Regions from separate parts of the Pseudoduganella dura genome, predicted to be linked through region 2. Evidence: predicted binding sites of a transcription regulator. Region 2 holds the regulator's gene; each other region holds the start of a gene.
The links. The regulator HrcA, encoded in region 2, represses chaperone genes, less so after heat shock. The targets are predictions, from matches to a motif close to TTAGCACTCNNNNNNNNNGAGTGCTAA.
Positions count from the first base shown of each region.

Region 1: the regulator HrcA is predicted to act here: its motif matches at 2,393-2,419, upstream of rpoH (RNA polymerase sigma factor RpoH).
Region 3: the regulator HrcA is predicted to act here: its motif matches at 1,263-1,289, upstream of groES (co-chaperone GroES).

Region 1 is NZ_WNWM01000002.1:2,016,337-2,020,564, reverse strand. Features, by position in the region: gene ggt (gamma-glutamyltransferase) at 1-617, opposite strand, end outside; gene GJV26_RS08835 (hypothetical protein) at 614-1,102, opposite strand; gene rpoH (RNA polymerase sigma factor RpoH) at 1,336-2,235, opposite strand; gene ftsX (permease-like cell division protein FtsX) at 2,714-3,628, opposite strand; gene GJV26_RS08820 (cell division ATP-binding protein FtsE) at 3,625-4,228, opposite strand, start outside.
Region 2 is NZ_WNWM01000002.1:3,610,391-3,614,618, forward strand. Features, by position in the region: gene GJV26_RS15770 (HAD family hydrolase) at 87-797, shown strand; gene hrcA (heat-inducible transcriptional repressor HrcA) at 852-1,868, shown strand; gene fur (ferric iron uptake transcriptional regulator) at 1,948-2,376, opposite strand; gene GJV26_RS15785 (outer membrane protein assembly factor BamE) at 2,489-3,115, shown strand; gene dapB (4-hydroxy-tetrahydrodipicolinate reductase) at 3,133-3,942, shown strand; gene GJV26_RS15795 (MotA/TolQ/ExbB proton channel family protein) at 3,953-4,228, shown strand, end outside.
Region 3 is NZ_WNWM01000002.1:4,401,105-4,405,332, forward strand. Features, by position in the region: gene groL (chaperonin GroEL) at 1-900, opposite strand, end outside; gene groES (co-chaperone GroES) at 934-1,224, opposite strand; gene GJV26_RS30485 (hypothetical protein) at 1,610-1,744, shown strand; gene GJV26_RS19205 (hypothetical protein) at 1,907-2,137, shown strand; gene GJV26_RS19210 (cell division protein ZapA) at 2,134-2,445, shown strand; RNA gene ssrS (6S RNA) at 2,492-2,672, shown strand; gene GJV26_RS19220 (EVE domain-containing protein) at 2,806-3,270, shown strand; gene lgt (prolipoprotein diacylglyceryl transferase) at 3,376-4,197, opposite strand; gene GJV26_RS19230 (LysR family transcriptional regulator) at 4,198-4,228, opposite strand, start outside.

The DNA of each region.
Region 1 (4,228 bases), 1.6 Mb from region 2:
GGATTCTTCAGCAGCGTGCCGGGCGGCAGCGCCTTGCCATCCTTCAGGTACAACGCCGCAGTGGCGGGAAAACGGCGGAATTTTTCCGTGTTGCCATCCACCAGGCGGCTGAAGTTTGCGGTCACCGTGAACCCTCTCGAGGCCACGTCGATCGCGGGGGCCAGCACATCCTTGAACGACATCGTGCCGTAGCGACGCAGCGCTTCATCCCAGCCGCGCACGGTGCCGGGCACGCCAATCGACTGGCCGCTGGCCACCACGGTCTCGAAATCCATTTCCTTGCCGTTGTCGAGGAATACCGCGGGCGTGAAGGCGGCGGGCGCCGTTTCGCGGTGATCGATCGCGATCACACGCTTCTCCCTGGCCAGGTACACCACCATGAAGCCGCCGCCGCCGATGCCGCAGCTGAACGGGTCCGTCACGCCCAACGTGGCCGCGGCCGCCACGGCCGCGTCGATCGCATTGCCGCCCCGGTTCAGGATCGCCATTGCCGATTGCGACGCCTGCTCGCTGATCGTGGCGACTGCGCCGCCGGTGCCGGTGGCGACCGGCGTTTTCGCGATGGCGACCGTGCCGATGGCGGTCAGGAGGATCGTGGCGACGAGACGCTGGGTCATGTTTTGGCGGGCTGGGCCCGTTGGGCCGGTTGTGCCGGTTGTGCTATCGATACACGCAAGCTTACCCGATAATCCGGCGCCGGCGCGTGCAGGGCGGGCGGTTCGGGCGGTTCCAGTTTTTCCAGCGCGAACGTCAGGCCATCCTGCGTGACGACGGGCTTGGCGTTCGGCATGTTCTCGGCCAGCACGAAATTGCGCGTGCCGTGAGGGCTCGTTAGCGTGAACGAGTAGCTGATGTAGCCGGCCCACACGCAGACGGCGCCCTGCTTGCAGCGGCTGTCGTTGATCCGTTCCAGCTTCAGGCGGGTGCCGGGCGCCAGCATCACGCTCTCGCCCTGTCGCAGCGCATAGACGGCGCTGGTCTTGCGCGGCTTGCCCGTCGCAGCTTGCCCGGCAGCTTCCGCTTGCGTGCTGTCGATCGAGCAGGCAGCCACCACGCCGAACGTCAGCATGCAGCCGATGATTCCGTAGAGCCTGGCTTGCATATCTCCTCCATGCGGCTAAGGCTGAACGGCAAGGTTATCAAATTGCTACGGCAGGCGTCGCACTGCTGAGCTATGGCTGCCAGGAAATCACTGGTTCGCGAAATAAAGTTGCAAAAAAGTCGGTGACAGGCTCCGATTTTCGAGAAATGTTTCAAAAATATCGGAGCCTGTCACCGGTTTTCGGCAATAAAAAACCCGGCGCGAAGGCCGGGTTGGGGAAGGAGGCAGGCGCGTTATACGAACGCGGCCAGCGAACCCTTCATTTTCTTCAGCGCGGCGGATTCGATCTGGCGGATCCGCTCGGCGGAAACGCCGAACTCGTCGGCCAGCGTGTGCAGCGTGGCGCCGGAGCCGTCGTCGTTGGCCAGCCAGCGCGCTTCGACGATACGGCGCGAACGCGGGTCCAGTTTCGACAGGGCCGTTTCCAGGCCTTCCGACTGCAGGCGCGTGACCTGTTCCGCTTCCAGCACCTTGGTCGGCTCCGACAGGTCGGACGACAGGTAGGCGATCGGCGAGAACTTGTCGTCTTCATCGTCGGTCGGCGATTCCAGCGCGATGTCGCGGCCGGACAGGCGGGTTTCCATCTCGATCACTTCCTCGCGCTTCACGTCCAGCGTTTTCGCCAGCGCGTCGATCTGGTCCGGTGTCATCGCATCCAGGCCGGTCTTGTGGCTGCGCAGGTTGAAGAACAGCTTGCGCTGCGCCTTCGTCGTCGCCACCTTCACCAGGCGCCAGTTCTTCAGGATGTACTCGTGCATCTCGGCCTTGATCCAGTGCATCGCATAGGATACAAGGCGCACGTTCTGGTCCGGGTCGAAGCGCTTCACGGCTTTCATAAGGCCGATATTGCCCTCTTGGATCAGGTCGGCGTGCGGCAGTCCATAGCCCAGGTAACCGCGGGCGATCGACACCACCAGCCGCAGGTGCGACAGCACCAGCTTTTCGGCCGCTTTCAGGTCGTTGTTTTCCTTCAGGCGGCGACCCAGCGATACCTCTTCCTCGTGCGTCAGCATCGGCAGGCGGTTGACGGCGGAAATGTAGGCATCCAGGTTGCCCAGGTTGCCGCTGAACCCGAGTCCGAGCGCAGTCGTACCGGTTGGGACCAGGGCGGAAGGTGCGGACATGGTAGTCATTTTCATTTCCTCACTCGAAGGGTATTGCGTGGCTCCGCGGCGGGATTGCAGCGAACCTTTGCATACAGCATGCAGTGTTGAACTTAATTCGGTCTTAACACCAGGCAAGTGCCTTCTGTCAAGATACTTACCATTCAACGTTGCGTTTGAACATATCTTAGCACTCTCCCTGGTCGAGTGCCAATGACCAGAATTCTATGGCTTCGATAGCCTAAGTACTATGGACAGATACTAACCGTTAGGGATATGGCGGGGTTTCATTCGATCCGCTCGCCGGCGTGTTACTGATCAGAACTTGAGCTGGACCAAAGGATGTATGACAAGATTATCGAGAGGCGACAACGGGCTCTGTGCGTGAACGCACGATGGCCCGGGCAGGCGTGTAGGAGCGCAGCCAACGATGTTGTACGCCGGCAGGAGGGTGTGAACAAACAGATAAGGGCGGCCCGCCCGATTGCAAGGGCGGGCCGCTCCCGGATCAGGACAGGCGGGCGAGCTGGCGCCGCACCGACAATGCCGCGCCGACCAGGCCAAGGCCGGCTGACAGGGCCAGCAGCAGCCCCATCGCCACCGGTTCCAGCGGCGCCAGCTGGAATTCCGACGCGTACAGCCGTGCGAACTCGGCGATCGCCGCGTTCAGCGGCTGCAGCGACAGCGCCACCGCGCCCAGCGCCACGGCGCCGGCGCACAGCCCCAGCAATGCCCCGGTGTAGTAGAACGGGCGCTGGATGTAGGTATCGGTGGCGCCGATCAGCCGCGATACGAGGATTTCCTCGCGCTGCGTCAGCACCTGCAGGCGGATGGTGTTGAACACGACCGCCACCACGACCGTGCCCAGCGTGGCGGCCAGCAGCAGCAGCCCCACGCGCAGCACGCCCAGCAGCGCGGCCAGCCGCTTGACCCACGCCGAGTCGACCTGCACCGATTCGACGCCGGGAATGGCGCCGATGCGGTCCGCGATCCTGTCCACATCGTTGCCTTCGGCCGCGCTCTGGAAGGCGTTGAGCCGCACGATATAACTGTCCGGCAGCGGATTGTCGCCGAGCGTTTCGATCACGCCGGCCACGCCGTTCTTTTCCTGCAATTCCTCGAGGGCTTTTTCGCGCGGCACGAAGATGATCTTGGCGTCCTTGGCCACAGCGCGCAGCGAGCCGGCCATGCCTTCGGTGTGCTCGCGTGGCAAGTCCTGCTTGAGGAACACGGAAAGTTCCGGGTCCACGGCCAGCTGTTCGGACATCGGCCGGATATTGTCCAGCACCGTCACGCCGGCGAACGGCAGCGCCAGCGCGATCGCCACCACCAGGATATTGAAGAAGAAGGAGCCGGGCGCGCGGCGCAGGTGCACGAGCGCCGACCCCAGCGCAAACCCGTGCTGGCGCAGCCATACGCTCATGGCGCCTCCGCCACGGGATCGCCCTGCAATGCACCCTGTTTCAGCTCGATCACGCGGCTGGCGCCCTCCAGCACCAGTTCGTCGTGGGTGGAGATCAGGCACGTCACGCCGGCCTTGTTGAAGGCTCGCAGCGCATCGAACACCTTGTTGGCGCTGGCGCGGTCCAGGTTGGCCGTCGGTTCGTCGGCCAGAATGATCTGCGGCCGGTTGACGATCGCGCGGGCGATCGACACGCGCTGCTGCTCGCCGCCGGACAGCGCCAGCGGGCTGGCGGCGGCCCGGTCCAGCAGGCCCACCTTGTCCAGCGCGGCGCGGGCGCGGTCTTCCGCCTGCGCGCGGGTGCGGCCCGTCACCAGCATCGGCAGCATCACATTGGCCAGCACGGAACGGTCGGTCAGCAGCCGCTGCTGCTGGAAGATCAGGCCCAGGTTGCGGCGCAGGAACGGCACGCCGGCGCTTTTCAGCCGGCCGATATCGGTGCCGTTGACGGTGACCTGGCCCGAGGAAGGGCGCTCCATCGCGGCGATCAGTTTGAGCAGCGTGGACTTGCCGGCCCCGGAAGGGCCGGCCAGGTAGACCAGCTCGCCCTTGCCGACGGTC
Region 2 (4,228 bases):
AATTTAGCACCGATGGCGGCGCCTCAGGCGGTAGCAAGGCGCCAGCGTGCCGGGCCTTAGCGGCCGGGCCGTGCGACAATGGGGCCATGAACGATATCGCACGACCCAAAGCCATTTTGTTCGACCTGGACGACACGCTGTGGCCGATCGGCCCCGTGATCGCCGAAGCGGAACTTGCGCTGCACGCATGGCTCGCCGAGCATGCGCCGAAAGTGGCGCAGACCTTCACCATCGAGGAGTTGCGGGCCCGCCGGATGGCGCTGCTGGCCGAGAAGCCGGAGCATCACCTGGACCTGATCGGCCTGCGCCGCGCCGCCCTGGAAGCGGCGTTTGCCCACGTGGGCGAAGACCTGGCCCGGCTCGACGGGGCGATCAGGCATTTTTCCGCCGCCCGCAATGCGGTCCAGCCCTACCAGGATGTCCTGCCGGGGCTGCAGCGCCTGGCGCAGAAAGTCACGCTCGGTTCGGTTTCGAACGGCAATGCCGACCTTGAAGTCATCGGCCTCGCCCACCATTTCAAGGTGTCGCTGGCCGCCAGCCGTTTCGGCAAGGCAAAACCCGATCCCGCCATTTTCCTGGCGGCGTGCAAGGCACTCGGCGTCGCGCCGCATGAAACCGTGTACGTGGGCGACGACCTGTTTCTCGATGTGCAGGGCGCGCAAAAAGCCGGCCTGAAAGCCGTGTGGATGAACCGCACCGGCAGCATGGCGCACCTGGAAGCAGGGATCGAGCCCGACGCGATCTGCCGGGATGTCGACGAGTTGATTGCGTGGCTGGAACAACAGTTGGTCGATTGAATTCCCGGTGCGCAACTTCCTGTGCATAATGAACGCTTAGCCTGTGAATTGATCATGCAACTCGATATTCGTGCCCAAACCCTGCTCAAAGCCCTCGTGGAGCGCTATATTGCCGACGGCCAGCCCGTGGGCTCGCGCGCGCTGTCGAAGATTTCCGGCCTTGACCTGTCGCCGGCCACGATCCGCAACATCATGGCCGACCTGGAAGAGCTCGGCTATGTCGCCAGCCCGCACACGTCCGCCGGCCGCGTGCCCACGCCGCGCGGCTACCGGATCTTCGTCGACACGCTGCTGACGGTGCAGCCGATCGACGAGAGCGCCGTCGAATCGCGGCTGCGGCCCCAGGCGCACCCGCCGCAAAAGCTGATCGCGAACGCGGCGCAGATGCTGTCGTCGCTGTCGCAGTTCGCCGGCGTGGTGCTGAGCCCGCGCCGCGAATCCGCGTTCCGGCAGATCGAATTCCTGCGACTGGGCGAAAAACGCATCCTGCTCGTGATCGTCGCGCCCGGCGGCGACGTACAGAACCGCCTGCTGCTGACGGATGTCGACTACACCCCGTCCGAGCTGGTGCAATCGGCCAATTTCATCAACCAGCACTACAGCGGCCTCGCGTTCGACGAGGTGCGCACCCGCATGCAGGGCGAACTGCGCCAGCTGCGCGACGACATGGGCCGCCTGATGCAGGCGGCGGTGGAGGCGGGCAGCGAAGCGATGGCCGACAGCAGCGACGACATGGTGATTTCCGGCGAACGCAACCTGCTGTCGGTCAGCGACCTGTCGTCGAACATGTCGTCGCTGCGGCAGATGTTCGACATGTTCGAGCAAAAGACGGGCCTGATGCAGCTGCTGGACGTTTCGTCGAAGGCTGCCGGCGTGCAGATCTTCATCGGCGGCGAATCGAACCTGATCCCGCTCGACGACATGAGCGTGGTGACCGCGCCTTATGAAGTCAACGGCCGAATCGTCGGCACGCTGGGCGTGATCGGGCCGACCAGGATGGCCTATGAGCGGGTGATCCCGATCGTGGATATCACGTCGCGGCTACTGTCGAACGCCCTGAGCCACGGCTGAGAGCCGCCAGCACAATAGCCCCATGTTCCAAAAACAGAAACGGCCCGCAAGGGCCGTTTCTGTTGGTGCCGGGTGTGCCTCAATGCCGGTGCGGGCAGTTCTCCTTCGTGCAACTGCCATAAATCGCCAGCGCGTGCTCGGCGATCCTGAAGCCGCGCTCGGCCGCGATGCGCTGCTGGCGGGCTTCGATTTCGTCGTCGATGAATTCCTCCACGCGGCCGCAGTCGAGGCACACGAGGTGGTCGTGGTGGGAACCCTGGTTCAGTTCGAAGATCGCCTTGCCGCTTTCGAAGTGATTGCGGTTCAACAGGCCGGCCTGTTCGAACTGCGTGAGCACGCGGTAAACGGTGGCAAGACCGACGTCCATGTTCTCGGACAGAAGAATCTTGTAGACGTCTTCGGCCGTCAGGTGACGCACGGCGCTGTTCTGGAAGATGTCGAGAATCTTCAGGCGCGGCAGGGTTGCCTTCAGGCCGCTGGCCTTCAAGTCGGTGGGGCTGTTACTCATGTTCGATGGTCGGTTTGGGCTGGAGTGCTTTATGATATAGCGTTTCGACACTTCTGCTCAATCGGATTTGAGGTTACTTATGCGCGTTACCCTGGCGTCACCGTTGTCTGTCTTGCACGTTTTTAAATCGCGCCTGCCCCTCGCGGCCGCGGGCGCCTGCGTGGCGCTCGCCCTCGGCGGCTGCGCCGGCAAGACCGTGCTCGGCCCGAAGGAAGGCGCCCAGGCGACCCAGCAAACCGGCACCGTCGTCGAGCCGTCGCAAGGCGCGGTAACGTCGCAGGCATCGCGGATCCAGAAATTCATGTGGTTCTTCTCGCCGTATCGCCCGGATATCCAGCAGGGTAACTTTGTGTCGAAGGAAATGCTGGCACAGCTGAAAACAGGCATGACGCGCGACCAGGTGCGTTTCATCATGGGTTCGCCGCTGCTGAACGACATCTTCCATGAGAACCGCTGGGATTACCCGTTCCGCCTCGAACGCGGCAATGGCGAGCTGACCACCAGCACGGTGGTCGTCCATTTCGACAAGGAAGGCAAGGTCGAGCGCTTCGAAGGCGGCGAGCTGCCGTCGGAACGCGAATACATCGCCCGCATCGCCGGCCCGATCAAGCAGTTCCAGAAAGACGAGAAGCGCAACAGCGAAAACCAGCCGGCCGCCGCGCGCGCGCCGCTGCCGAGCGGCCAGGATTCCGGCAACCGCAACCCGGTCGAAGTCACCACGCAGCCAGCCGGCCAATAAAAACAACAAGGAACCACATGACGACTCTGAACATTGCCATCGCCGGTGCCGGCGGCCGCATGGGCCGCATGCTCGTTGAAGCCGTGCTGAACGCCGATGACCTGCGCCTGTCCGGCGCGCTCGGCATCGCCGGCAGCGACGGCCTGGGCCAGGATGCCGGCGCATTCCTCGGCAAGGCCACCGGCGCGATCGTTACCGCCGACCTGGCCGAAGGCCTGCAAGGCGCGGACGTGCTGATCGACTTCACGCGCCCCGAAGGCACGCTGAAGCATGCCGAGTATTGCGCCGCGCACGGCATCAAGCTGGTGATCGGCACCACCGGGTTCGACGACGCCGGCAAGGCCGCCCTGAAGGCCGCCGCCGAAAAGACGGCGATCGTGTTCGCGCCGAACATGAGCGTGGGCGTCAACGTCACGCTCAAGCTGCTGGAACTGGCCGCGAAAAGCCTGTCCACCGGCTACGACATCGAAATCATCGAGGCGCACCACCGCCACAAGGTCGATGCGCCGTCCGGCACCGCCCTGAAGATGGGCGAAGTGATCGCCGACGCGCTGGGCCGCGACCTGAAGGAGTGCGCCGTCTACGGCCGCGAAGGCGTCACCGGCGAACGCGATCCGTCGACGATCGGCTTTGCCACGATCCGCGGCGGCGACATCATCGGCGACCACACCGTGCTGTTCGCCGGCACCGGCGAACGCATCGAGATCAGCCACAAGTCCAGCAGCCGCGCCGGTTACGCGCAAGGCTCGCTGCGCGCATCGCGCTTCCTGGCGGACAAGGCGACCGGCCTGTTCGACATGTACGACGTGCTGGGCCTGAACGGCTAAGTCCGGATACATGGATCACTTCACGTTCGCGGGTTACTGGGAACGGGGCGACGCGATCAGCCACGCGGTCGCCTACCTGCTGCTGGCGATGTCGCTGACGAGCTGGTTCTTCATCCTGTCGAAGGGCTGGATGGCATGGCGCGTGCGCCGCAGCGCGCACGTGGTGCGGCGCTTCTGGGATGCGCCCACGCTGCGCGATGGCGTGGCGGTCGTCGCCGCGGGCGATCCGGAAGGCATCTATGCCGCGCTGGCCGAACAGGGCACGGCGCTGGCCCCCGGGGCCGCC
Region 3 (4,228 bases), 790 kb from region 2:
GACCTGGCCGCCGGTCAGCACGGCGATGTCTTCCAGCATGGCCTTGCGACGGTCGCCGAAGCCCGGTGCCTTGACGGCGCAGGTTTTCAGGATGCCGCGGATGTTGTTGACCACCAGGGTCGCCAGTGCTTCGCCTTCGATGTCTTCGGCGATGATCAGCAGCGGACGGCCAGCCTTGGCCACTTGCTCCAGTACCGGCAGCAGGTCACGGATGTTCGAGATTTTCTTGTCGCACAGCAGAACGAACGGGTTCTCCAGGATGGCGACTTGCTTTTCCTGGTTGTTGATGAAGTACGGCGACAGGTAGCCGCGGTCGAACTGCATGCCTTCCACGATGTCCAGCTCGTCGTTCAGCGACTTGCCGTCTTCCACGGTGATCACGCCTTCCTTGCCCACTTTTTCCATCGCTTCGGCAATGCGCTCGCCGATCGAGTAGTCGGAATTCGCGGAGATCGCGCCAACCTGGGCGATTTCCTTCGACGTGGTGCATGGCTTGGAGATCTTCGCCAGTTCTTCGACGGTGGCGGCCACGGCCTTGTCGATGCCGCGCTTCAGGTCCATCGGGTTCATGCCGGCGGCAACGAACTTCATGCCTTCGCGCACGATGGCCTGTGCCAGCACGGTCGCGGTGGTGGTGCCGTCGCCGGCGTTGTCGGAAGTCTTCGAAGCGACTTCCTTGACCATCTGCGCGCCCATGTTCTGCAGCTTGTCCTTCAATTCGATTTCCTTGGCGACCGACACACCATCCTTGGTCACGGTCGGGGAACCGAACGAGCGTTCCAGTACCACGTTGCGGCCTTTCGGGCCCAGCGTGACCTTGACCGCGTTGGCCAGGATGTTGATGCCTTCAACCATTTTGGCGCGCGCTGCGTCGCCGAAAATCACTTCTTTAGCTGCCATGTTTCTTTTCTCCTGAATTCTGTAAGGGGGCTGTTACTTTTGGACGATGGCCATGATGTCTTCTTCGCGCATCACCAGCAGCTCTTCGCCGTCGACCTTGACAGCCTGGCCGGAGTATTTGCCGAAGAGAACGCGATCGCCGACCTTGACTTCCAGTGCGCGCAGCGTACCGGTGTCCGACACTTTGCCGTTGCCGACTGCCAGCACTTCACCCTGATCCGGCTTTTCAGCGGCGGCGTCAGGGATGATCAGGCCGGAAGCAGTCTTGGTTTCCTGGTCCAGACGTTTGACGATGACGCGATCGTGCAAAGGGCGAAGGTTCATACAAAACTCCTTATGTGTACAGTGAGGTTGAAACGTTGTTAGCACTCTCGGCTAACGAGTGCCAATTATTATAGGGATGGTCATAAGTGATTTCAAGAGAATTCATATTGGGAAAATTTCTAAGGGGCGAGCTCAGCAACAAGCAGCCGTGAAATGACCGTTTGTGTTTTGACAAAGGAGCGCCGGAAGCGCACACTGTCCGTTCACATGCGGAAGTGTTTGCCGAACCCGCGTGGTTCGATCCGCGTAGTTCGATCCGTGTAATTCGATCCGTAGCTCGACATGTGTTCGCACCTGTATGGCTCGAACCTGTAGCTCGAACCTGTGTAGCTCGACCCTGTATAGCTCGACCCTGTTAGATCGATCACCTTTTAGCGAGGCTGCGATGTTCCAGACGAAATTACCGAGAGACCTGCACGCCCCGGGGTGGGTGCGCGTTGCAATCAATGTTGCCGCTGGCGCGGCGCTGGGAGTGCTTGCCGGAGCCATGCTGTTGCTGGCGCTGGGTGCCGTCAACTGACGCATTGCCAGGATTTCTTCCGCTGCCGCCGCCCGGCGGCATGCCTGCCGGACTATCGTCGCGACGGAAACTTCAAGATGATAGCCATCATTAAGATGTAATTAAGTGTAGAACGTTGTCGATTCGGTTGACCACGTTATCACACAGCCCTATAGTGGCGGGATGATTGCAGACTTCCAAGAACTTTCCGACAAGATCGAGCAGTTGGCCGAGCTGACGCAGATGCTGCGTCGCGAAAACGCGCAGCTGCGTCAAGCCAATGCCGCGCTGGTGACGGAAAACCTCGGTCACCAGAAGCGCCTTGCCGAAGCCCACGCGCGCGTATCGGCGTTGCTCGAACACGTTCCGCCGCTGGAAACCGCGACGCCTGAACAAGAGGAGGTCCAGTCATGAGCAACGTGGACGTCAATATCCTCGGTTCATCGTACCGCCTCGTCTGCAAGGAAGGCGAAGAACGCGCGTTGCGCGAAGCCGCCGCACTGCTGGACAAGAAAATGACCACCATACGCGATACCGGCAAGGTGAAGGGCAACGACCGCATCGCCGTGATGGCCGCGCTGTCGATGGCCGCCGAGTTCCTGACGGCCAAAGCGCCGGCCGGACCGCTGTCCGAGATCTCGCTGCTCGAAGTGCAGCACAAGATCGCCGCGATGCATCGGGTGCTCGACAGTGCGCTGACCCCGCAGGAAAATCTCTTCTGACGCACGATAGGACTTTCCCTCCAGGCGTTTGAGGAGTAAACTCCGTCCTACCCTGCGGTGTTCGAGAAGTGCCATATATTCCTTGAACCATTAACACGCATAGGTTGCGGAATATTGTTTGGCGGGTGTGAGCGTCGCTAGTCCGATGAACCCGAAGTTGAACTGACTGTGACCGACTTGAACCGTTAGGTTCAGGATGCCGGCATGACGGCACAGGCGGGGCCCTATTCGAAGCAGCGCAGAAGTAGCGCAGAAGTAGAAAAATTGTCGTAGCGAGAGCGGTTGCTTGCACCGAAAGGTGCGCAGCCGCTTTTTTACGTCCATCCCCCATGTCCCTCGTTCGATAACAGCAGGAGCGCCATGCCGAAACAGTACTGGCTGATGAAGTCCGAACCCGACGACGTCAGTTTCGACGACGTGCTGGCAGCAAAGGACCAGACCACGTCGTGGTACGGCGTGCGCAACTACCAGGCACGCAACTTCATTCGCGACGGCATGCAGGTCGGCGACGGCGTGCTGTTCTACCACTCCAGCTGCGCGGTGCCGGGCATCGCCGGCATCGCGGAAATCGCCAGCATGCCGTACCCGGATGCCACGCAGTTCGATCCGGACAGTCCGTATTTCGATCCGAAGGCCACGCCGGAAAATCCGCGCTGGACGGGCATCGACGTAAAGGCCGTGAAGAAGGGCCGCTACGTGGACCTGACGGAGTTGCGCAGCCACCCCGAGCTGGAGCACATGCGCCTGCTGGCCAAGGGCAGCAGGCTGTCCGTGATGCCGGTGGAGCCGGCCGAATGGCGCTTCATCCTCAAACTGATCGAATAGCCGCCAATACAAGCCACATGGCGGCGTTGTATCGTCTCGCCGTACTGAAGTACTGTCTTCGACGATGCGCCTTGCCCTGCGGCCCGTATTGGCGGCTTTGAAATACTATGCCGTTGCCGGCGCGGCGCCGTAGATATTGCGGCGGTACGACCACACCAGCATCGCGATGGCCGCCACGATCATCGGCAGCGACAGCACCTGGCCCGACGTGATCGGCAGGCCCAGCACCGTGGTCTCCCAGTCCGGCGTGCGGAAGTACTCGGTGAAGAAGCGCGCGCAGCCGTAAAGCAGCGTGTACATCGCACCCACCGCGAGCCGCGGCCGGGCATGGCGCGCGAACATCCACAGGATGATGAACACGAGGATGCCGTCGACCAGCATCTGGTAGATCGGCGAAGGGTGGCGCGGCAGCGCATCCACGTTCGGCCAGATCATCGCCCACGGCAGGTTCGGGTCGAGCACCGGGCGGCCCGGCAGCTCCGCGTTGATGAAGTTGCCCAGGCGGCCGGCCGCGTACCCGAGCGGCACCATCGGCGCGATGAAGTCGTACACGTCCAGCAGGTTGCGCTGCGCCTTGCGCGACCAGAACCACATCGCCACGAGCACGCCGATGAAGCCGCCGTGGAAGCTCATGCCGCCATGCCAGACGGCGAAGATTTCCAGCGGATTGGCCAGGAAGTAGCCGGGGCGGTAGAACAGCACCTCGCCCAGCCGGCCGCCGATCACCACCCCCAGCATGCCGTAGAACAGCATGTCGTCCAGGTCCTGGTTCTTCCAGCCCAATGCGGCGATGTGCGGCTGCCGGATCCGCACGCGGCCCAGGCCTATGAACAGCGCGAACGCCAGTACATACATCAGGCCATACCAGTGGATCGCGACGGGGCCGATGTGGAGGGCGACAGGATCGGGCATCGGGTGAATCAGCATTCAGAGTCTCTTTCTCATCAAATCCAGGAAG